2 regions of the Bacillus sp. Marseille-Q1617 genome follow, and region 1 is predicted to be linked to the other one. Evidence: predicted binding sites of a transcription regulator. Region 1 holds the regulator's gene; the other holds the start of a gene.

Region 1 (7,393 bases):
GGAAAATTCACCATTTCGAGTTCTTGGAACTTTGAGTGTCAGCTTTCCAATACTCATAGTGAAATCACGTTCATAATACCCGTTTCGATAATCTAGTCGCTCAGAAGAGCGTTCATATGCCGATGCTTGTAGGTAATCGTCTCTTTCTTTTTCCATGTAGTCATTTAACACAAGTACAATGGCTGACTTGACCACGGTTTCAATATTAGAACTGATCACTGCTTCTTTTAAAAGGTCCAAATCTAGGTTAAACTGTAAGTGAGTCATATTTATTCCTCTTTTCATTGTTTATCGTCGCTGAAAACAGTGTTGCCAAGTAGGAATAAAATGACTCTTTCTTTTTACACAATTATATGGACTTAATCTTTTCAAACGTATATCTAAATAGAAATCACATTAAAATATGGTTTTTCCAACTACAAATCATCCACAAGCCGTAGAAAACCCAGAATATATCCTTTTTTCCTTACATCCTTACACCTGCACTTTACTCAAATGCCCCAAAAAGGGTAAACTACATATATACATTCTCCCTTAGGTGCTATCCTAGGGGTTTTTTATACTCTACTTAAGTTGAGGAGATAAATATGAATCAGTTTGAAATGATAACGAAGACTCCTGAGGAAACGGGTGCGTTTGCTGAGAGACTGGCAAATTACCTTCAGGCTGGAGATGTGATAACATTAGAAGGTGATTTAGGGGCCGGTAAGACGACTTTTACTAAGGGCCTTGCAAAGGGGCTTGGTGTAAAGAAAACGGTGAACAGCCCTACGTTTACGATTATTAAAGAATATAAGGGGCGTCTGCCTTTTTATCATATGGATGTGTACCGCCTGGATGATTCCTTTGAAGACTTGGGATTTGATGAGTATTTTGAAGGTGAGGGAGTGACGGTGGTCGAGTGGGCACACTTGATTGAAGACCAGCTTCCATCGAAGCTATTGAGTCTGTCTATATACAGAGAAGGCGATACGACCCGGAGGATTGTGTTAAAGCCTTACGGGGAAAGGTATAATGAGTTATGTAAGGAGATTGTTTCATGAAAATATTATCGATTGATACCTCCAATTATCCGCTTGGGGTTGCGTTAATTGAAGAGGGGAAAGTGGTTGGCGAGTATATCACCAATTTTAAGAGAAATCATTCTGTGAGGGCCATGCCTGCCGTTGAGCAGCTTCTGAAGGAGTGTGAGACGGAACCGAAAGAGCTGACGAAGATTGTGGTGGCGAATGGACCAGGTTCATATACAGGTGTCCGCATAGGCGTAACCCTGGCCAAGACGCTCGCATGGTCGTTGAATATTCCTCTTATCCCTGTATCGAGCCTGGCTGTACTTGCGGCTTCGGGTAGGAATTTTACCGGTTATATCGCACCGATATTCGATGCGAGAAGAGGACAGGTGTATACGGGATTGTATAAGTTTGATGGGGACCGTATCACTCAGGTGGAAGAGGACCGGAATGTTTTACTGACGGACTGGGCGAATAAGCTGAAAGAATATGACGGTGAGATTTTATTTATCGGAAATGATGTAAGCATTCATGAGGAAATGATAAAAGAAGTGCTGGGAGATCAGGCAAGGATTGCTCCTTTTGTTAGCCATAATCCCAGACCATCCGAGCTTGCTTTCATAGGGGCGGAATTGGAAGAACATACGGCTCATGAAGTCGTGCCTAATTATATTCGCTTGGCCGAGGCGGAAGTGAAGTGGTTAGAGTCTCAAAAAAACTCTTAAATGAGAAGAAGGATCGTTCGAAATATGGAAATTCGGTTTATGACGGTTGATGATTTGGATGCTGTGATGGAGATTGAACATCGTTCGTTCAGTATTCCCTGGAGCCGGGAGGCCTTTTACAACGAAATTGAACAGAATCACTTGTCTACTTATCTCGTAGTGGAAGACGGGGAGCGAGTAGCCGGTTATTGCGGTGTGTGGCTTGTTGTCGATGAAGCGCATATCACGAACGTGGCGGTGCTTCCTGATTACAGGGGCCAGGGACTCGGTGAAGCCCTTATGCAGAGGATCATGGATATTTCAAAAAAGGTCGGGGCTCGTGTAATGACACTCGAAGTCAGGGTGAGTAATAAGGCTGCGCAAGGTTTGTATAGAAAGATGGGTTTTCAGGACGGCGGAATTCGGAAACGGTATTATTCAGATAATCAAGAAGATGCTTTAGTGATGTGGGTGAATTTATGATAAAAGATACGTATGTGTTAGGTATAGAAACCAGCTGTGATGAAACTGCAGTTGCCGTTATTAAAAATGGCACGGAGATTGTGACGAATATTGTTTCTTCTCAAATCGAAAGTCATAAACGTTTTGGCGGAGTGGTTCCGGAAATCGCGTCCCGTCACCACGTAGAGCAAGTGACATTTGTGTTGGAAGAAGCATTGGAACAAGCTGAAATGACAATGGAAGAGATCGATTGCATTGCGGTTACGGAAGGTCCCGGGTTAGTGGGGGCGCTTCTGATTGGTGTGAATGCGGCCAAGGCTTTGGCGTTTGCTCATAATAAGCCCTTGGTCGGCGTCCATCATATTGCAGGTCATATTTATGCGAATCGTCTGGTGAAAGAAATGAAGTTTCCTTTGCTGTCATTGGTTGTCTCGGGCGGCCACACTGAGCTTGTTCTGATGAAGGAGCATGGTTCTTTTGAGGTGATCGGCGAAACAAGGGATGATGCTGCAGGTGAAGCGTATGATAAAGTAGCGAGAACGTTGAATCTCCCTTATCCGGGAGGTCCTCATATCGATCGGCTCGCACATGAAGGTGAGCCGACGCTGGATCTGCCACGGGCCTGGCTTGAAGAAAGCTCATATGATTTCAGCTTCAGCGGCTTGAAATCAGCCGTTATCAACACTTTGCACAATGCGAAGCAAAAAGGCAAAACGATTTATCCACAGGATCTTGCCGCAAGCTTCCAGGCGAGTGTGATTGATGTGTTAGTAACTAAGACAGTAAGAGCAGTAAAAGAATATAATGTGGAACAATTGTTATTAGCGGGCGGTGTCGCAGCCAATAAAGGACTGCGTGCTGCTTTGGAAGAAGCATTCAAAGAGCTGTATACAGAACTGGTCATCCCTCCGTTATCACTATGTACAGATAATGCAGCGATGATTGCGGCTGCAGGAACGATTTTATTTGAGCAGGGTAAAAGAGGCGACATGGCAATGAATGCCCATCCCGGGTTGGATATTGAGAATTTCTAATGAAATAAAAGCTTCGGTGAGGTTAGAGTTTAACCTCCACCGAAGCTTTTTTAAGCAGAACATACGTTTTATCAACAGTCTGTGGATAAGTTGTTAATAACTAATGAATAGATGTGAACACCTTGTGAAAAAGGTATGAGTAATTCAGTGTTGAAATGTGTATAACTGCCAGTTAGGTTGTGGATAATGTGGAAAACTCCTGTGAACAACGATTGGTCAACATTTGATCTGTGGATAATGGTGTGGAATAAAGAAGGTTTGGATAACGAAATGTTATCCAAACCTGTGGATTACTGTTCTTCTTGGAGAAGCTCTTCTAATTCTGTCCATTCTTCCAGCAGTTCATCGAGTTCTTCTTTGGAAGAATTGAGTTTGTCATTGATCTCCTGGACCTTTTCATGATCCTGGAAGATGTCCGGATCACAAAGCAGTTCTTCCTGTTCTTCGATGACAGCTTCAAGTGCTTCCATTTGAATTTCAATTTCTTCCACTCTTCGTTTACGCTGGCGCTCAAGCTTTTTCGCTTCTTTATCAATCTTATGACTTTGTTTCTGCGGGGTTGCCGAGCTGCTGGTTGAAGGCTGTCCTTTTTCTGCCTGCTCAAGGGCGGCCAGTTCTTCTTGCTGCTGCAGCTTTTCCATATAATAGTTATAGTCTCCGAGGTATTCGGTCGAACCATTTTTAGAGAGTTCAAGCACTTTGGTCGCGATCCTGTTGATAAAATAACGATCGTGTGACACGAACAAAATGGTGCCTGGATAATCGATGAGTGCATTTTCCAGCACTTCTTTACTGTCTAGATCCAAATGGTTCGTTGGCTCATCAAGGATAAGGACATTCCCTTTTTCCATCATCAGCTTTGAAAGGGCGAGTCTTGCTTTCTCGCCGCCACTTAAAGTAGAAACCGGCTTCAGCACGTCTTCACCTGAGAAAAGGAAGTTGCCGAGGACGGTCCGGATTTCTTTCTCATTTTTCATCGGGTATTCATCCCATAGTTCATTGAGGACGGTTTTATTTGATGAAAGATCGGCCTGCTCCTGGTCATAGTAGCTGATTGATACATTTGAGCCGAAACTAAAATTGCCGGATAAAGGCTTAAGCTTATCCACAAGTGTCTTAAGCAAAGTGGATTTTCCAGTTCCATTGGGACCTACGAGCGCAATGCTGTCACCCTTTTTTACAGAAAAATCGATATGACTGGAGATTTTTTCATCCTCTTCATAACCGATTGAAAGGTCGTTAACTTTCAGCACATCATTTCCGCTTTGTCGATCGATTCCGAATGCGAAGGTAGCGGATTTCTCATCGCCGAGCGGCCTGTCCATCAGTTCCATACGCTCCAGCTTTTTTCTGCGGCTCTGCGCCATTTTTGTGGTGGACGCACGGGCGATGTTCCGCTGGATGAAGTCTTCCAGTTTTGCGACTTCCTGCTGCTGGCGTTCATAGAGTTTTACATCTTTCTCATAGTCTTCTGCTTTTTGCTGAAGATATTTACTGTAGTTTCCTATGAATTTCTTGCTCCGTTTACGGGAGATTTCATATACTTGATTGACGACGTTGTCCAAGAAGTAACGGTCATGGGAAACAATCAGAACAGCGCCTTCGTAGCTTTGCAAGTACGTTTCAAGCCAGGATAGAGTCTCTATATCCAGATGGTTGGTCGGTTCATCAAGGATGAGAATATCAGGCTTGGTCAAGAGAAGCTTACCCAGTGCCAGTCTGGTTTTTTGTCCTCCGCTTAACGTGGAGATTTTTGTCTCATAGTCAAAATCAGCAAAGTTCAACCCGTGCAGGACGGACCGGATGTCTGCTTCGTATTGGTAGCCGCCGGATTCTTTGAAGCTTACCTGAAGCTGATCGTATTCTTTTAAAACACGCTGATAGACGTCGTCGTTTTCGTATACGGACGGGTCGGCCATTTGTTTTTCGAGAATACGGAGCTGCTCCTCCTGAGCTCGCAGACCCTCAAATACGGTAAGCATTTCTGCCCAGATGGATAAGTCGGATTCCAGTCCTGTGTTCTGGGCAAGGTAGCCGATCGATACGCCTTTAGGTTTTGTGATGTCCCCGGCGTCATGCGATAGCTGACCGGCAATTATTTTTAATAGAGTCGACTTCCCTGCACCGTTGCGGCCGACGAGTGCGACTCTGTCCCTTGTCTGTATTTCAAGCTTGATGTTCGATAATATATTATCTGCACCAAAGTTTTTGCTAAGTTGATTCACTTGTAGTAGAATCATGACGTTTCACCTCTATTTCATAGTGCTAGTGTACCGTATTTGAGAGGGTAACGGCAATCATACATACCTATGAATGACTATTAATCTTCACACATATAGGATAGAATATAGTGTATGATGGGTAGAGAGACTTAAAAATGTTTATCTGTTATTTTGGAAGCGTTCACAGATGTGTGGGCGTTCAATGCAACGGGCTTTTGAATAGATGTGGGGGAATGCAATATGAATCAGGATACAACGAAAATTCCACAGGCAACGGCAAAGCGGCTGCCGCTTTATTACCGTTTTATCAAGAATTTATACTCATCTGGCAAGCAGAGGGTGTCATCGAAGGAATTAAGTGAAGCAGTAAAAGTTGATTCGGCCACGATCCGCAGGGACTTTTCCTATTTCGGTGCATTAGGGAAAAAGGGTTATGGATATAATGTTAACTATCTTCTCTCTTTCTTCAGAAAGACGCTGGATCAGGATGCCCTGACCAAGGTAGTGCTGATTGGTGTCGGAAACCTGGGAACTGCCTTTCTTAATTATAATTTTATAAAAAACAATAATACGAAGATCGAGATGGCGTTCGAGGTGGATGAGTCAAAGGTTGGTACTCAGGTCGGCGATGTGCCGGTATTCCACCTGGATGACCTGGAAGAGAAGCTTGAGGATCAGAATATTGAAGTGGCCATCCTTACTGTGCCGGCTTCTTCTGCTCAAAACATCACAGACAGATTGGTCTCTTCAAAGATCAAGGGAATCCTCAATTTTACGCCGGCAAGGCTGACGGTACCAGATCATATCCGGGTGCATCATATTGATCTGGCTGTAGAGTTGCAATCACTGGTTTACTTTTTAAAGCATTATTCGGAAGATGACACGGAAATGTCACAAGATGGAATTATAACGGAATAGAAAATTCTGTCGCTTTACGTTATGATAGAAGAGTACAAGAGGAGGTGTCTCATTATGCCAGTAGGTCCAGGTAGCCTCATAATCATTTTAATTGTCGCTTTACTAGTTTTTGGCCCGAAGAAATTGCCTGAATTAGGGAAAGCTTTCGGTAATACATTACGTGAGTTTAAAAACGCAACAAAAGGCTTAGCTGATGACGACGACGATAAAAACAAAAGTGCTAAGTGAGTAGAGTAGGATGAATGCCATGAGTCAAAGTCAAAAAGACATGACAATGTATGAACATATAGGAGAATTGCAAAAACGACTCATGATTGTAGTCGTTTTCTTCTTGTTAGCGTTTGTAGCAAGCTTCTTTCTCGCGGAACCGCTGATTCGTTATCTGCAGCATGCAGACGAAGCCAAAGAGCTTACGATGAATGCATTTCGTCTGACAGACCCGCTCAAGATTTATATGGAAATGATGGTATTCATTTCGCTGATCCTCACCGCACCGCTCATTTTATTCCAGGTCTGGTCATTTATCAGTCCGGGATTATATGAAACGGAGCGAAAAGTGACCCTCAGCTATATTCCTATCTCGCTATTATTATTTCTAGCCGGACTGTCCTTTTCTTACTTCATCCTATTCCCGTATGTCGTGGAATTCATGATGACGTTATCTGACAGTCTTGAAATACAACAAGTCATAGGAATAAACGAATATTTTCATTTCTTGTTTCAATTAACCATTCCATTCGGTCTTTTATTCCAGTTGCCAGTCGCGATGCTGTTCTTAACGAGACTGGGAATCATCACACCGATGATGATGGCAAACGTACGTAAGGTTGCTTACTTTATTTTGTTGGTCATCGCAGCCTTCATCACGCCGCCTGACGTCGTTTCACACTTGATGGTGACCGTGCCGTTATTCATCCTTTACGAAATCAGCATCTGGATTTCGAAGATCGGCTATAAAAAGGTGCTTGAAGCGGAGCAGAAGCTTGAGATGGAACAATATGAAGAAGATATAAATAAGGATTGATCCCCGAGGGGACCAATCC
Region 2 (7,393 bases), on a different contig from region 1:
TCCATTACATAGAAAACCGCATCCGCCAAATGGATAGCTGATTCCGTTGAAATCCTATGAGCGTCGTCCGTACTATCGACCCCTGGTGTATCCAGTACGGAAACCCCTTCAGGCAACGCCGTTTTACTTCTGCCTATTTCTACTGAGTAAACATCTTCCCCGTTCCTGCAGAATTCTTTAATCACCGTATATTCAAATGGTGCCTTGAAGTAAACCGGCTTTCCTGTATGATAATGAATTTTGGCATAATCCTCCCTGGACTGATGCACTTTTACCAGGTTCGCACTGGTAGGTATAGGGCTTGAGGGAAGAATTTCTTCTCCCATCAAGTAATTGATCATAGTCGATTTCCCTGCAGAAAAATGCCCGCAAAAAGCCAATATAAACTCTTTCCTGTATATTTTTTCTGCCAGTCTTTCTACTTTTCGGGAACGTTCTTCATCCCCCTTGTCTCGAAAAATGTCATCGTATCCTGCCAGCTGGTGAAGGATTGTATGTAAATAGGTGCTTTGTTGTTCAGTGCGGCTCATGTCTAAGATCCTTTCTGTTCCAAAAAATGATAACGCTTTTATTTTATCTTATTTAATGGGAATTCTCTATGGTTTGATATTATCTTTGAAAATCATCACTTTATCATATTCATTTTCTTGGAATTGGAGAGTAGGTTAAATACCGCTTTTGATTTCCGTGCAAGACTGCGCTTTCCGCGGGCGGCTGTTAGCTTCCTCGACTTAAATGCCTGCGGGGTCCTACCCAGATCGCTTTTGACACGATAATGAAACGGGCAAAAAAAAAGCCTCCTTCGATGAAAGGAGACTATCTTGTTGATTCTGTTGGTATAAGATTGGATGATACAAAAGATTGGGCACTGGTTTTAGTAGAAGCAATTTTCTGAACCGGCTGTCGGTCCTTCATAACATTCGACAAGACGTACTTCATTATAAAGCCATATGTAACCACAGTCAGCAAAATCAGAAACCAAACCATTTCATTCCCCACCTTTAATTCACTATATTTGGACGTGCAATTGAGAATAATTTTCATGTTCAATTACATCGTATCAAAAACGATAATCATTTTCAATAAATAATTTCATTTTTCTTTCTTTAGTGTTCCGATCCAGCCCGGCGTCTCACGTTCATAATCCGTTTCACTCCTCAGTGCCTGTTCTTCCACCGGTATTCTGGTGAATAGAATCAATTGGTTGAGCAGCGCAAAAATGATCAGCGTCCAATAGGCATTAAATAGTAGTGGGATAACGGCTAACTCCAAAGTAACGATGAGATAATTAGGGTGCCTGAAGAGTTTATAGGGCCCTGTCGACACTACTTCGGTATTTGGCAGGACGATAATCTTAGTATTCCAGTACTTGCCGAGGGAGGATATGACCCATATCCTCCCGGCTTGAGTGAGAATAAATCCAGCAAGCAGGTACTTCCACAGAGGATGAAGGCCCGAATGAAAAACCCCTCCTTCTATTAATAACGAAACAAAAAAAGCAAAGTGAATCATTACCATCGTACGATAATGACCTTGACCAAACTCCTTGGCTCCCCTGCTTTTCATCCACCTTTCATTTTTCCGTGCAATCACCAATTCGACTGCGCGCTGAATGACCAGTATGGTAAAGAAAAGAAGAAAGAATGTCATCATTCCCACCTCATCAATACTAATTCAGAGCTGAACCCCGGTCCTAAAGCCGTTCCAAGGCCAATATCACCTTTTTGGCACTGCTCATTCAGGAATTTCTTAAGCACGTAAAAAATAGTCACCGAGGACATATTGCCGAATTCCCTCAGCACCTTCATTGAGTGTTCTGTCATGTTGTCGTCGAATCCCAAGGCCTCCTGATACGCCTCAATCACTTTCTTACCACCTGGATGTGCCACGAAATGGTTAATATCTTCCATTCTTATTCCCTTTGAATGGATAAATTCTTCCACATTGGGCCTAAGCCAATTTTTCACAAGGGTGGGGATGTCTTTGGAGAAAACAACATAAAGACCTTCATTTTTAATATTCCAGCCCATCACATCCAGAGAGTCCCTTAAAGTCGTGGATTGTGTAGCAAATATCGAGGGAATCGGGCTGCTTATATCTTTGATCGTTTGGCTGTCATCCCCACATACAAGGGTACATGCCACCCCGTCAGCAAATAATGAAGTCCCGACTAAATTACTCTTGGAACGGTCACCGTGCTGAAATGTCAATGAACATAACTCGATTGAGAGGATTAATACATTTGATTGTGGAAACGCCAGGCAGTATTCATACGCACGGGATAACCCTGCAGCCCCTCCGGCACATCCCAGACCCCATATTGGGATCCGCTTGACATGGGAAGGGAACGGCAGGACATTCATGATCCTCGCTTCAATGCTCGGTGTCGAGAGGCCTGTAGTGCAAATAGTAAATATCGCTTCAATCTCTTCAAACTTAACATGATTGTTCTTCAAACATTGTTCGATCGCCCTGCTTCCCATTTCTACAGCATGATGGATGAACAGATCGTTTTTTTCCTGAAAAGAATGTGAAGTAGAAAACCACTCAAGATCATTCACAAAATATCTGCTCTCTATTTCTCCATTTTCAAATATGGGAAGCAGACGATCTATATCCTTAAAACTTTCCGAAAACAGATTCCGTGCAAATTCTGCTGCATCAGATTGTGTGATTTTATACGGCGGAATTTCTGTTTCCACAGCTAGTATTTTAGGCATTCCAATCATTCTCCTTATCAATTTTCCATGTAAGGATAGCTTTACCAAAATGTGAAAGAACATGTATGATTTTACTACACCCACTGTGATCGTGGCATGGCTTATATCTCGATCCTCCAGCCGCCGAAGCTTCTCATAATAAAAAGCGGACAATTTCATTGCCCGCTTTTTTACACATATTTCTGATCAAAAGCCTTGAATCGTCATGCCCCCATCGACAAACAACGTCTGGCCGGTTACATAGCTGCCCGCTTCCGATGATAAGAACACTGCCGGACCTACCAACTCCTCCAGTTCCCCTATTCTTTTTAATGGAGTGACTGATAATATGTCGTCTACATACTCCTGATTCCCCAGGAGCTCTGTAGTCAGAGGGGTTTTAAAATACCAGGGCCCTATGCTGTTGACATTTATATTGTACTTTCCCCATTCAAAAGCTAAAACCTTTGTCATCTGGATCATCGCGGCTTTTGTCGCTGCATAAACAACCCCTGTCCTTAACGCCACATGGCCGGCAACAGAAGCGATATTGATGATTTTCCCATTCCCGTGCTCTTTCATGTGATTTCCGATTTCCTGACTCATCATGAACGCTGATTTCAAATTGGTGTCCATGATTTTCTTCCATTCTTCATCTGTCACTTCAAATGCATTCGATCTAATGTTCATTCCTGCGTTATTTATTAATATATCGATTGTCAAACCTTGTTCGATTATGTATTGTACAGCCCGTTGAATTTCCTCTCTGGATGTTACATCGGTGGGCAGGATATAAGCACGCCTCCCCAATTCATGTATGCTGGCGGCCGTTTCTTCCAAGTCCGCTCTCGTACGGGATAATAAGACGACGTCCGCCCCTGCTTCTGCCAGTCCAATACTTAAAGCCCGTCCTATACCGCGGCCCGCCCCGGTGATGACAGCCGTTTTATCTTTTAGAGAAAAAGAAGGTAAATACATTCCACACACTCCTGTCATTTTAAAAATCTTCTATATTTTATCATAATTCCTTCAAATAACCTTCAAATATCCTTAGAAACTATTCCTTTTTGCCCGGTTGAGTTTGAACTTGAATATGAATCTTTGATTCAGCCAGTTGACCGCAGAAAGAACATCTTCTTTTCTCATTGTATATTTGACAGCACTTTACACAGTAATATTTCTCCACATTTTCTGCCTCCTGACAACCTTTTAACTACAGTTTATGCAGCACTTTATTTGTGGGAACGGGAGATTTCTCCTCTTTTTCTGAGCAAAGCTCTCCCGCTTTTCTATACTGTGACGAACTTCACATTTATTTCACAATTACCCGCATTAAGTGTGACATTTATCACAGATGGACCTCTGCTCTAGGAATTATGATTAGGTTAATCCAGAATATCACCTGAAAAGGTGAAAGGAGTGAGCATTATGGCAAATCCTGAATTGAACAAAAAAACTCAAACCAAGGTGGAAGATTCGTCTTCCCTGAAAGGGACTTTCACTTCCGTATTACTGCTTGGAGGGTTCCTGGTCATTTCGTGGGTTGGGGTATTTTTACTATTCATTAATCGTTTTTAAGGAAGAAGGAGTGATTGAACATGCACATGCATCGTTATGAAAAATGGTGGTTGACTCTCGGAACCGGCTCTCTTATTATCTTTTTAATTATTTTAGGGATCAGTGCTTTTCATCAAGGTCATCAGCCTCCGAGTGCGAAGGCTTACATTAACCCCGAACAGGTAGATAAGATTGCACCTTTCGATCAGCCCGGACTCAAAAAAGTGGAAGGCAAGGAATGGGATTACGAACTCGTGCTTGTGGCTTCCACCTTCTTATATAATCCAGGCGAAGTCGAAGTGCCTAAAGGATCCACGTTGAAAATTATCGCTACAACCAAAGACGTAATTCATGGATTTGAAGTAGCAGGCACGAATATAAATATGATGCTGGAACCAGGCTACATCAGTGAATATACAACAACATTGGATAAGACCGGCGAATTTTTAGTGGTATGCAATGAATACTGCGGTGTCGGTCATCATACGATGAAATCCATGATTAAGGTGGTGGACTGAAATGTCTGAACGTTTTATCAAAATCGACCGAAAAGATGGAAAGTTGGCAATGGCTCATATTTATGTAGGGTTCATCGCCTTGGCGCTTGGAGGACTGGCAGGATTACTTCAAGTAATGGTTCGTTCAGGAAGTTTTACTTTACCTGCAGGAATCGGCTATTATCAAGTACTTACCGTTCATGGGGTATTACTTGGACTTGTATTGACTACATTCTTTATTTTAGGCTTTCAACATGCAGCCATTTCCAGAACATCAGGGACTTATTCACCTACTTCAAGGTTATTCGGCTGGCTCGGCTTCTGGGTAATGCTGCTTGGGACTGTGATGGCAGCAGTCATGATACTGCTGAACGAAGCGACTGTACTCTATACATTTTATGCACCGCTTAAGGCGCATTGGATCTTCTATCTCGGATTGACCTTCGTAGTGGTCGGCAGCTGGTTAGGCGGAGCAGGTATGATCATGAAATATGTACAATGGCGAAAGCAGCATCCCGGTGAGTCCAGTCCGCTCCTTACATTCATGGCCATAATCAATATGGTATTGTGGATCGTTGCTACTTTAGGAGTCGCAGGCACGGTTTTATTCCAGCTTCTCCCATGGTCACTCGGTCTGGTTGAAAGAGTTGACGTCCTTATCAGCAGGACTTTATTCTGGTATTTCGGCCACCCGCTTGTTTACTTCTGGTTATTGCCGGCCTATATGGCATGGTATGTCATCATCCCTAAGATCATCGGAGGAAAGATTTTCTCTGATTCACTTGCAAGATTATCATTTGTATTGTTCCTATTATTCTCGATCCCTGTCGGCTTTCACCACCAGCTGGTAGAACCGGGTATCGATGCTTTTTGGAAGTTTTTACAAGTAGTTCTTACATTTATGGTTGTTATACCTTCCTTGATGACTGCTTTCTCTTTGTTTGCAACCTTTGAGATGTATGGTCGTTCAAAAGGTGGTTCCGGACTATTTGGATGGTTCAAGAAGCTTCCTTGGGGCGACGCCAGATTTACAGTGCCTTTTATAGGAATGGTGGCTTTTATTCCTGCAGGGGCTGGTGGTCTGATCAATGCTTCCAATCAAATGAACCAGGTCGTCCACAATACCATTTGGGTTACCGGCCATTTCCACTTAACACTGGCAACTTCAGTGGTGTTGACATTCTTTGGAATTTCTTATTGGCTTGTCCCTCACTTGACAGGCCGCGTCTTGACAAAAGCAATGAATAAAATGGCCATCGTGCAGGCCATCGTATGGTCAGTGGGAATGGGTATCATGTCCGGTGCTATGCATGCAGTCGGTTTATTAGGCGCTCCAAGACGTTCTTCCTTCTCTACTTATGGAGATGCACCACAGGCGCTTGATTGGATTCCTTATCAGGTTGCACAGGCAATCGGTGGTACGATACTCTTTATCGGGATCATTCTCGTCTTATACATCTTCATTAACCTGGCATTCTTTGCACCGAAAGGAGAAGAGGAATTCCCGATTGGTGAAGTAGCAGAGGGCGCGGAAAAAACACCGATGGTTCTTGAGAATTGGAAAATTTGGCTCACAGTCCTCGCCGCTCTCATCCTTGTAGCTTATACAGTACCATTCATGGATATGTTCCAGAATGGCCCTCCGCCTTCAAAAGGGTTCAGGGTATGGTAGAAAAATAAATAAGACCGCTTCTTCATCTAATGGAGAAGCGGTCTTTCTATTATTAAAGTGAATATACTTTCGAATATTTGTCGATTAAATAATCTGCCAGATGGGAAGCGTTCAACCCTTCCCCGGTCACCTCTTTCAAGATCTCAAGCGGCTTCTTCATCTTGCCCCATTTATGCACATGGTCAGTCAACCATTCTTTAATAAGGGTAAGATCGCCTTTTTCCAGTAAATCTTCAAAATCCGGAATGTCTTTTTGCATTGCTTTTCTAAACTGGGCAGCATACATATATCCGAGTGCATAAGAAGGGAAGTACCCAAAGCTTCCGCCTGCCCAATGAACATCTTGAAGGACGCCTTCACCGTCATGGGATGGTTTGGTCCCAAGATATTCTTCATATTTTTGATTCCAGATTCGAGGGAGATCTTTCACCTCTATTTCATTGTTGAATAAACCTTTTTCAATCTCATAGCGAATGATGATATGCAAAGCATAGGTTAATTCATCTGCTTCGATCCTGATCAATGACGGTTTTGACTCATTGATGGCTTTATAGAATTCATCAATATCCACTGAATCGAACTGCCCGTCAGCGTATTGTTTAAGCAGATCATAATTTTGTTTCCAAAAAGAATAATTTCTTCCTACAAAGTTTTCATAAAATAATGACTGGGATTCGTGTATCCCCATTGACGTTCCTGAGCATAAAGGAGTGCCGGTCAAGTCTTGCGAGATGTTCTGTTCATATAGGGCGTGTCCCCCTTCATGAATCGTCCCGAACACAGCCGTTCTCCAATCACTTTCATCGTACTTGGTTGTTACCCTTACATCCCCCGGGTTTAATCCGATCGCAAATGGATGAACGGTTTCATCCAGCCTTCCCGAGTTGAAATCATATCCCATCTGCCCCAGTATCTTCATACTGAATTCCTTTTGTTTATCCTTAGGGAAATGTTCGAAAAGAAAATCA

What was found. Region 1 encodes Rex, which represses fermentation and respiration genes when NADH is low (regulators of the CRP and FNR family bind a similar motif). Its sites were predicted from a motif close to TTGTGAAATATTTCACAA; they were not measured.
Region 2: a site for Rex is predicted at 3,994-4,011, ahead of HWX64_RS19975 (cytochrome c oxidase subunit 2A). Genes of this name have one in related genera too.

Annotation. Positions count from the first base shown of each region.
Region 1 covers NZ_CAHJXM010000001.1:156,664-164,056, forward strand. The annotation lists partial or broken gene HWX64_RS00910 (IS256 family transposase) at 1-267, opposite strand, end outside; gene tsaE (tRNA (adenosine(37)-N6)-threonylcarbamoyltransferase complex ATPase subunit type 1 TsaE) at 588-1,043, shown strand; gene tsaB (tRNA (adenosine(37)-N6)-threonylcarbamoyltransferase complex dimerization subunit type 1 TsaB) at 1,040-1,735, shown strand; gene rimI (ribosomal protein S18-alanine N-acetyltransferase) at 1,760-2,197, shown strand; gene tsaD (tRNA (adenosine(37)-N6)-threonylcarbamoyltransferase complex transferase subunit TsaD) at 2,194-3,210, shown strand; gene HWX64_RS00935 (ABC-F family ATP-binding cassette domain-containing protein) at 3,501-5,450, opposite strand; gene HWX64_RS00940 (redox-sensing transcriptional repressor Rex) at 5,673-6,350, shown strand; gene HWX64_RS00945 (twin-arginine translocase TatA/TatE family subunit) at 6,405-6,578, shown strand; gene tatC (twin-arginine translocase subunit TatC) at 6,598-7,374, shown strand.
Region 2 covers NZ_CAHJXM010000003.1:533,003-540,395, reverse strand. The annotation lists gene HWX64_RS19995 (dynamin family protein) at 1-530, opposite strand, end outside; gene HWX64_RS19990 (isoprenylcysteine carboxyl methyltransferase family protein) at 1,093-1,650, opposite strand; gene HWX64_RS19985 (type III polyketide synthase) at 1,650-2,720, opposite strand; gene HWX64_RS19980 (SDR family NAD(P)-dependent oxidoreductase) at 2,907-3,677, opposite strand; gene HWX64_RS19975 (cytochrome c oxidase subunit 2A) at 4,128-4,277, shown strand; gene HWX64_RS19970 (cytochrome c oxidase subunit II) at 4,298-4,774, shown strand; gene HWX64_RS19965 (b(o/a)3-type cytochrome-c oxidase subunit 1) at 4,776-6,425, shown strand; gene HWX64_RS19960 (carboxypeptidase M32) at 6,478-7,393, opposite strand, start outside.